One region of the Pseudonocardia xishanensis genome, then DNA from elsewhere that is predicted to be linked to it. Evidence: riboswitches for the same ligand, from Rfam matches in the RefSeq annotation. Region 1 holds a riboswitch; the other holds the start of a gene.
The links. A riboswitch is a leader RNA that binds a small molecule or an ion and turns the genes downstream of it on or off. The one in region 1 is predicted to bind cobalamin.
Positions count from the first base shown of each region.

Region 1 (4,409 bases):
GTCGAACTCGGCCTCGTGCGGGCGCTCCTCCAGGCCGAGGTCGTGGTCGAGCTTCGCGGCCTGCATCAGCGTCCAGATCTGCTGGCGGATCGCGGGCAGCTTGGCGGGGTCGAGGGCGGAGACGTTGGCGTGCTCGTCGAGCAGCTGCTCCAGCCGGGAGATGTCGCCGTAGGTCTCCGCGCGGGCCATCGGCGGGATCAGGTGGTCGACGAGCGTGGCGTGCGCCCGGCGCTTGGCCTGCGTGCCCTCGCCGGGGTCGTTGACCAGGAAGGGGTAGATCAGCGGGAGGTCGCCGAGCGCCGCGTCCACCCCGCAGCTCGCGGACATCCCGAGGGTCTTGCCCGGGAGCCACTCCAGGTTCCCGTGCTTGCCGATGTGGACGATCGCGTGGGCGCCGAAGCTCTCCGCCACCCACCGGTACGCGGCCAGGTAGTGGTGCGACGGCGGCAGGTCGGGATCGTGGTAGATCGCGACCGGGTTCTCCCCGAAGCCGCGGGGCGGCTGCACCATCAGCGTGACGTTCCCGCTGCGCAGCGCCGCGACGACGATGTCCCCGTTCTGGACGTACTGCTCACCGGGCGGCGGGCCCCAGTGCTCGGTCACGGCGTCGCGGAGGTCCTGGGGCAGGGTGTCGAACCAGGCCCGGTACTGCTCGGCCGAGATGCGGATCGGGTTGCCCGCCAGCTTCTCCTCGGTCAGCCAGTCCGGGTCCTGTCCGCCCGCCTCGATCAGGGCGTGGATCAGCGCGTCGCCGTCGCCTGCGGCGACCCCGGGGAGGTCACCGGCGTCGTACCCGGCCTCGGCCATGGCCCTCAGCAGCGCGACGGTCGACGCCGGCGTGTCCAGCCCGACGGCGTTCCCGATCCGCGCGTGCTTCGTCGGGTAGGCGCTCAACATGAGCACGATCTTCTTGTCCGCGTTGGGGATCCGGCGCAGCTCGGCGTGCCGCACCGCGATCCCGGCGACCCGCGCGGCCCGCTCGGGGTCCGGGACGTAGGTGGAGAGCCCGTCCGCGTCGATCTCCTTGAAGGAGAACGGGACGGTGATCAGCCTGCCGTCGAACTCGGGGACGGCGACCTGGGTGGCGACGTCCAGCGGGGAGAGCCCGTCGTCGTTGGACTCCCAGGTGGCGCGGCTCGAGGTCAGGCACAGGCCCTGCAGGATCGGGACGTCCAGCGCGGCGAGCTCGGTGACGTCCCACTCCTCGTCCTCGCCGCCCGCCTGCGCGGTGGCGGGCTTGGTGCCGCCCGCGGCGAGCACGGTGACGATCATGGCGTCGGCGGCCCTGAGGGTCTCCAGCAGCGCGGCCGGGGCCTGGCGCAGGGAGGCGCAGAAGATCGGCAGCGGGGTGGCGCCCTTCGCCTCGATGGCCTGGCAGAGCGCCTCGATGTACGCGACGTTCCCGGCGATCTGCTGGGCGCGGTAGTACAGCACCGCGACCGTCGGGCCCGGCCGGTCGGCCGACTCCCGTTCCAGCACTCCCCATTCGGGCAGGGCGATCGGGGGCGCGAAACCCTCGCCGGTGAGCAGCACCGTGTCGGAGAGGAACGCGTGCAGCTGGCGGAGGTTCTCCGTGCCGCCCTGCGCGAAGTAGGTGTGCGCCTCGGCCGCGACGCCCGCCGGGACGCTGGAGAGCTCCATCATCTCGGCGTCCGGGGCCATCTCGCCGCCCAACGCGACCAGCGGGGTCTCGCCGGCCCGCAGCAGGTCGAGCCCGTCCTCCCAGTACCGGTAGCCGCCGAGCACCCGCACCACCACGACGTCCGCCTCCGCCGCCATGGCGGGCAGGTCCGCGAGCAGCACGCGGTTGGGGTTGGCCAGGACGAAGTCCGCACCGGAGGCCCTGGCGGACAACAGGTCCGTGTCCGACGTCGACAACAGCAGGACACGGGTCATCGAGATTCCCCTCCTCGGGATCCTCGTCCCGGGTCAGACGTGCAGGTCGGCGTGCGGGCAGTGTCCTGGCTCCCGGATCGTCGCTCGCCCCGGCCTTCCGGGTCTCCCCGTGGCCTGTGGCGGGGTCTGCTCCCCGGTGACAGTGGCGGGACCGCGCCGGACTCGCACCGGCTTCCTGGCCCACTCGCCGTTCTTCGGTTGTGGGGCCCACTCTCCGCAACCGGGTGGGTCCGCGTCAACCGGGCCGGTGCGCGTCTCGACGGGCGGGAGGCGCCACCGCGGACCCGCCCGCCATGCCTACAGTGTCGCGGTGACCGCCCCCCGCACCCGCGCCGACGCCTGCCCCGGCGTCCTCGCCCCGCACGACGCGGCGGACGGCGCACTGGCCCGTGTGCGGCTGCCGGGCGGCGTGGTCACGGCCGCCCAGCTGCGGGTGCTCGCCGGGTGCGCCGAGGACCTCGGAGACGGCGCGGTGCACCTCACCTCGCGAGGGAACCTGCAGCTCAGGGGCCTGGACCGGGCGGACCCGCGGCTCGGGTCGCGGCTCGTCTCGGCGGGTCTGCTGCCGTCGACCACCCACGAGCGGGTGCGCAACATCGTGGCCTCTCCGCTGTCCGGTGTGGACGGTGGAGTGGCGGACGTCCGGGGCCTCGCCGCCGTGGTCGACGCCCTGCTCTGCGCCACCCCGGAGCTGTCCGCCCTCCCCGGCCGCTTCCTCGTCGCCCTCGACGACGGGCGCGGGGACGTCGCCGCCGAGGAACCCGATCTGTGCTGGTTCGCGACGGCCGCGGACCGGGGATCCCTGCTGGTCGCGGGCGTGCCGACGGGTCTGGGGTGCGCACCGCGGGACGCGCCGTCCCTCCTCGTCGCGGCCGCTGAGGCGTTCCTCACGCTGCGCACCGAGGACACCGGGTGCACGAGCGCCTGGCGCGCCGCCGAGATCGACGACGCCCCGGCCCGCATCGCCGCCGCCCTCGCCCGGATTGGCACTCCCTCGGACGGTGATCCACACCTCGGGAGCGCGGCGGTCGCTCAGCGACCGCTCCGTTCCACGGGAGTGGATCTCGTGGGGGTGCTGGGGGGCCGCGCGGTCGGGGTGGCTCCGGTGCTCGGCGAGCTGTCCGCCGCCCAGCTGCGGGCGCTGGCGCACTCCGCGCCCGAGGTGCTCGTCACCCCCTGGCGCACCCTGCTCCTGCCCGACCCCGAACCCGGCGCCGCGGACCGGCTGCGCGCGGCGGGCCTGGTGACCGAACCCGGCGACCCGGCTCTGCAGATCAGCGCCTGCGCCGGGCGGCCGGGCTGCGCGAAGTCCCTCGCCGACGTGCGCGGGGACGTGCGTGCGCTCCTCGCCGACCTCCGCCACGACACCCGCGGACCCGCCGACAGCTCGGACAGCGCCGACACCGGCTCCCGGGGCGTCACGACCGCCCGCGCCCACGTCGTCGGCTGTGGGCGGCGGTGCGGGGCGCCGCACGGCCCGCACCGCGACGTCGTGGCCCGACCCGACGGCACCTACGAGATCGACGGCCTGCAGGCCGGCCTCCGAGCACTCCTGGAGAGTCCCGCATGACCAGCGACTACATCCGCGACGGCGCGGAGATCTACCGGCGCAGCTTCGCCACGATCCGAGCGGAGGCGGACCTGTCCGGGTTCCCGGCGGACGTCGGGTACGTGGCCGTCCGGATGATCCACGCCTGCGGCCAGGTCGACCTGACCCGCGACATCGCCTACTCCCCCGGCGTCGTCACCGCCGCCCGCGACGCCCTGCGCGCGGGCGCCCCGATCCTGTGCGACGCCATGATGGTCGCCTCCGGCGTCACGCGGTCGCGGCTGCCGAAGGACAACGAGGTCGTCTGCACGCTGCGGGAGCCGGAGGTCCCGGGAATCGCGTCGGCCCTCGGGAACACGCGCTCGGCGGCGGCGATGGAGCTCTGGGGCGACCGGCTCGCGGGCGCCGTCGTCGCGATCGGCAACGCCCCCACGGCTCTGTTCCACCTCCTCGACATGATCGACGCAGGCGCCCCGCGCCCCGCCGCGGTCATCGGGATCCCGGTGGGGTTCATCGGCGCCGCGGAGTCCAAGGCGGCGCTCGCCGCCCGCACCGACCTCGAGTACCTGGTGGTGCACGGCCGTCGCGGCGGCTCGGCGATCACCGCTGCCGCGCTGAACGCGCTGGCCACCGAGCAGGAGATCTGAGATGGCGGGCACCCTGTACGGCGTCGGGCTGGGCCCCGGCGACCCGGAGCTGGTCACGATCAAGGCGGCCCGGTTGATCGGCGCCGCGGACGTCGTCGCCTACCACTCCGCGCGGCACGGCCGCTCCATCGCGCGCGGGATCGCCGAGCCGTACCTGCGCGGTGACCAGATCGAGGAGCAGCTCGTCTACCCGGTCACCACCGAGACCGTGGACGACTACCAGCGCGCGATCGACGTGTTCTACGCCGAGGCCGCCGAGCGGCTGGCCGTGCACCTCGCGGCGGGCCGGGACGTCGTGCTGCTCGCCGAGGGCGACC
Region 1 is NZ_BAABGT010000075.1:292,141-296,549, reverse strand. It holds gene cobN (cobaltochelatase subunit CobN) at 1-1,896, opposite strand, end outside; cobalamin riboswitch at 1,955-2,074, opposite strand; gene ABD993_RS24965 (precorrin-3B synthase) at 2,207-3,466, shown strand; gene ABD993_RS24960 (precorrin-8X methylmutase) at 3,463-4,092, shown strand; gene ABD993_RS24955 (precorrin-2 C(20)-methyltransferase) at 4,094-4,409, shown strand, end outside.

Region 2 (4,409 bases), 120 kb from region 1:
CGGGTCGGCAGGGTCGGCCGAGTCCGCCGCCGGGTCCGCGGCGCTGCGGTCGGGTCGGGGGAGCGCGCGGGCGGACGCCGCCGTCGGGACGCCGAGTGTCGCGGAGGCGGCGGCGCTGCGGGTCGCCGGGGCGGGGGCGGTGCTGCTCGTGCCGAAGACCGTCGTCGGGCGGGTCACCGTGGCCTGCGCTTCGGGCCAGGGTGACGTGTGATACCCCCGTGGGGTAGTCGGCTCGGGACGCCTCTCCGGCCATCTATGCTTCCGGACGCCACAGACTGGGAAGGAACGAGCGCGTGACCGAGCACGACCAGTACCTCGTCGGCCTCGATCTGGGGGGCCGCAGGGTCGTCGTCGTCGGGGGTGGGCAGGTCGCGCAGCGGCGGGTGTCCCGGCTGATCGCGGCGGGCGCCCTCGTGGAGGTGGTGTCCCCGGAGGTCACCCCGGCCGTCGAGGGGATGGCGACCGCGCGGGAGATCACCTGGACCCCCCGCGAGTACGTCGACGGAGATCTCGAAGGCGCCTGGTACGTCCTCGCCTGCACGGACGATCCGCAGGTCAACGCGGCCGTGGGGGTCGAGGCGGAGCGCAGCCGGATCTTCTGCGTGCGCGCGGACGACGGCAGTCTCGGCACGGCCGTCACCCCCGCCACCGGCCGGTACGACGGGCTGACCGTCGGCGTGCTCGCCCGCGGCGCGCACCGCCGCTCCGCCGCCGTGCGGACCGCGCTGGTCGAGGCGCTGCAGGCCGGGGTGGTGTCGGACTCCGCCGAGCCGGTGCTGCCCGGCGTCGCGCTGGTGGGCGGCGGGCCCGGCGACCCGGAGCTGATCACGGTCCGCGGGCGGCGGCTGCTGGCGCGGGCGGACGTCGTCGTCGCCGACCGGCTCGGCCCGCGGGACCTGATCGAGGAGCTGGGCCCGGACGTCGAGGTGATCGACGCCTCCAAGATCCCCTACGGCCGGGCGATGGCCCAGCAGCGGATCAACGAGCTGCTGGTCGAGCACGCGAGGGCCGGGAGGTTCGTGGTGCGGCTCAAGGGCGGCGACCCGTTCGTCTACGGCCGCGGGTTCGAGGAGGTCCAGGCCTGCACCACGGCCGGGGTGCCGGTGACCGTCGTACCCGGGATCACCAGCGCGTTCGCCGCGCCCGCGGTCGCGGGCGTCCCGGTCAGCCACCGCGGGGTGGCGCACGAGATCGTCGTGGTGTCCGGGCACGTCGCGCCCGGGGACCCGCGCAGCCTCGTCGACTGGACCGCGCTCGGGCGGATGACGGGCACGATCGTGCTGATGATGGCCGTCGAGCGGATCGGCCTGTTCGCGGACGCGCTGATCACGAACGGCCGTGCCGCGGACACCCCCGTCGCGGTGATCCAGGACGGCACCACCCGCATCCAGCGCACGCTGCGGTCCCGGTTGGACGCGGTCGCCGCGGACATCGAGGCGCACGAGATCAGCCCGCCCGCGATCGTCGTCGTGGGGCCGGTGGCGGGGCTGTCGGACCGGGGGTGACCTGGCTCGTCCGGCACGGCGAGTCCACCTGGAACGCCGCCGGGCTCCTGCAGGGCTCGACGCGCCACGTCGGGTTGACCGCGCGGGGGCGGGCGCAGGCGCGGGCCGCCGCCGCGGAGCTCCGTCGGCTCCTCGTCGGTCCGGCCACCTCCGCAGGCGCCGCCGTTGCGGAGGTCCCGGCCCACCGGATCCTCACCAGCCCGCAGCGCCGCGCGGCGGAGACCGCCGAGATCCTCGCGGGGGTGCTCGGCCTCCCCGTTCACGAATGCCCCGAGCTGCGGGAACAGTCGCACGGGGCGTGGGAGGGGCGGCCCGCCGCGCCCTACGCCCCGCTGCTCGCCGCGGCGGGGCCGGACTGGGCGCCGCCGGGCGGGGAGACCTTCCGGGCCCTGTGTGCCCGGGTGCGGGGGCTCGACCCGACCGGTGCGGTCCTCGTCACGCACGGGGAGACGATCCGGGCGATCCTGCGTGATCCGCGCTGTCGGATCCCGCACAACGGTGAGGTCCTGCTTGCGTCCGCGACTCCCGCGTGGTCTGGTTCGGGGGACGGCAGTGCAGGAAACCGGTGCGAATCCGGTGCGGTCCCGCCACTGTGACCGGGGAGCGCGTCCCCACGCCCGACCACCCTCGCCGAGGGGAAGGTCGGGGGCGCGTGCCGATCCGGGAGCCAGGACACTCGCGGCCGTCGCCGGTGATTCCACGATGAGGGCGCGGACCCTCGAGGAGGCCACGATGTCCGGTCATGTCGTCGTGCTCGGTGTCGGCGCGGGTGATCCCGACGCCGCGGGGGGTGCGGACCTGCTGGCGGCCGCGGACCACGTGTTCGTCGTCCCGCAGGTCGAGTCCGAGGTGTTGTTCTACGCCGAGGCCTGGCGGGTCGAGGCCGTCGAACCCGCGGGCGCGGTCCAGGCGGTGAGCGCGGTGCTCGCGCTGGAGGGGCCCTGCACGGTGGCCGTCGCGGTGGCGGGGGACCCGACCGCGGACCCGGCCTGGCGCGCGGTGGTCGACGGGCTGCGCGTCGCGGTGGACGCCGAGGTGTCGGCGGTCCCGGGTGTCGCGGTGGTGCCCCCGAGGCTCTCGCCCCTGTGGTGAGCCTGTACGAGGCCGTCCACGGCAGGCGGGACGTCCGCGCCGGCTTCCTGCCGGACCTCCCGGTCGCCGACGACGTGCTGGTCCGAGTGCTCGAGGCCGCGCACGCCGCGCCGAGCGTGGGGTTCTCGCAGCCCTGGGACTTCGTGGTCGTGCGGGACCGCGGGACGCGTGCCCGGGTCGCGGAGCTGGTCGCGCGGCAGCGGGAGGCGTTCGCCGCGTCGCTGCCGCGGGCCCGGGCCGAGGCGTTCGCCGCACTCAAGGTCGAGGCCGTGCTGGACACCCCGGTGAACGTCGTGGTCACCAGCGACCCGACGCGGGGTGGCAGGCACACCCTCGGCCGTCACGGCAGGCCCGAGATGGCCGCCCACTCGACCGCCGCGGCCGTGCAGAACCTGTGGCTGGCGGCGCGCGCCGAGGGGCTGGGCGTCGGCTGGGTGAGCTTCTTCGACGACGACGGGCTGCGCGCGCTCGCCGAGCTGCTGGGGCTGCCCGGGCACGTCGAGGTCGTCGCCTACCTGTGTGTGGGGCACGTGCGGGAGTTCGCCGCCGAGCCCGAGCTGGCCCGCGCGGGCTGGGCGCGGCGGCGGCCGCTGCGCTGGGCCGTGCACTCGGAGCGGTACGGAGACCGGGCGCTGCCCGGGGAGGTGGCCATGAGCCTGCTGGACGAGACGGTCGCGGAGATCACCCCGGCGTCGGCCGAGGCGGCCGCGGAGGCGCGGGACCGGCTGGACCGGATGACCAAGCCGCGGGGCTCGCTCGGCCGGGTGGAGGACCTGGCCGTGCGGCTCGCGGCGATCGCGGGGCAGTGCCCGCCGCCGGTGCCGGAGCCCGCGGCGGTCGCCGTGTTCGCAGGCGACCACGGGGTGCACGCGCAGGGGGTGTCGCCGTGGCCGCAGGAGGTCACGGCGCAGATGGTCGGGAACTTCCTGGCCGGGGGCGCGGTGGTCAACTCCTTCGCCCGCCAGCTCGGGGCCGAGGTGTGCGTGGTGGACGTGGGTGTCGCGGCACCCCTGGACCCCGTCCCGGGCCTGCTGCCCCGACGGGTCCGGGCAGGCACCGCGGACCTCTCGGTCGGGCCCGCGCTGTCCCGTGCGGAGGCGCAGCAGGCCGTCGAGGTGGGCATCGAGGTCGCCCGCGACCTCGTCGCCGCCGGGAACCGGCTGCTGGTCACCGGCGACATGGGGATCGCGAACACGACCGCCGCCGCGGCGCTGATCTGCGCGGTGACCGGGGCCTCCGCGGCCGAGGCGACCGGGCGGGGCACCGGGATCGACGACGCCACCCTGGCCCTGAAGACGGACGTCGTGCAGGCGGCGGTGGACCGGCTGACCCGGGAGGACGGGCTCGACCTGCTCGCCGCGTTCGGCGGGCTGGAGCACGCGGGGCTCGCCGGGTTCGTGCTCGGCGCGGCCGCCCTGCGCGTCCCCGTCCTGCTCGACGGCGTCAACGCCGGCGCCGCCGCGCTGGTCGCCTCCGTGCTCGCCCCCGACGCGATCGACTACTGCGTGGCCGGACACCGCTCCGCCGAACCCGGGCACGCCCTCGCGATGGCGCACCTCGGCCTCGACCCCCTGCTGGACCTGGGTATGCGGCTCGGGGAGGGCACGGGCGCCCTCCTCGCCCTCCCGGTCGTCCAGGGCGCCGCCCGCGCGCTCGCCGAGGTCGCCACCTTCGACGCCGCCGGGGTCGCCGACAAGGACGCCTGATCAGCCGGTCGGCGGGAGGCGCTCGAGGATGACCCGGAGGGTGGCCTCGATGCCGTCGAAGCGTTGGTCGACGGCGTCGAAGCGCTGGTCGGTGTGGGTGGCCGGG
Region 2 is NZ_BAABGT010000075.1:170,001-174,409, forward strand. It holds gene ABD993_RS24410 (cobalamin biosynthesis protein) at 1-211, shown strand, start outside; gene cobA (uroporphyrinogen-III C-methyltransferase) at 294-1,505, shown strand; gene ABD993_RS24420 (histidine phosphatase family protein) at 1,502-2,101, shown strand; cobalamin riboswitch at 2,062-2,182, shown strand; gene ABD993_RS24425 (hypothetical protein) at 2,238-2,597, shown strand; gene cobT (nicotinate-nucleotide--dimethylbenzimidazole phosphoribosyltransferase) at 2,594-4,303, shown strand; gene ABD993_RS24435 (hypothetical protein) at 4,304-4,409, opposite strand, start outside.
Region 2: linked by a shared signal. The riboswitch ahead of ABD993_RS24425 (hypothetical protein) and the one ahead of cobN (cobaltochelatase subunit CobN) in region 1 are both predicted to bind cobalamin.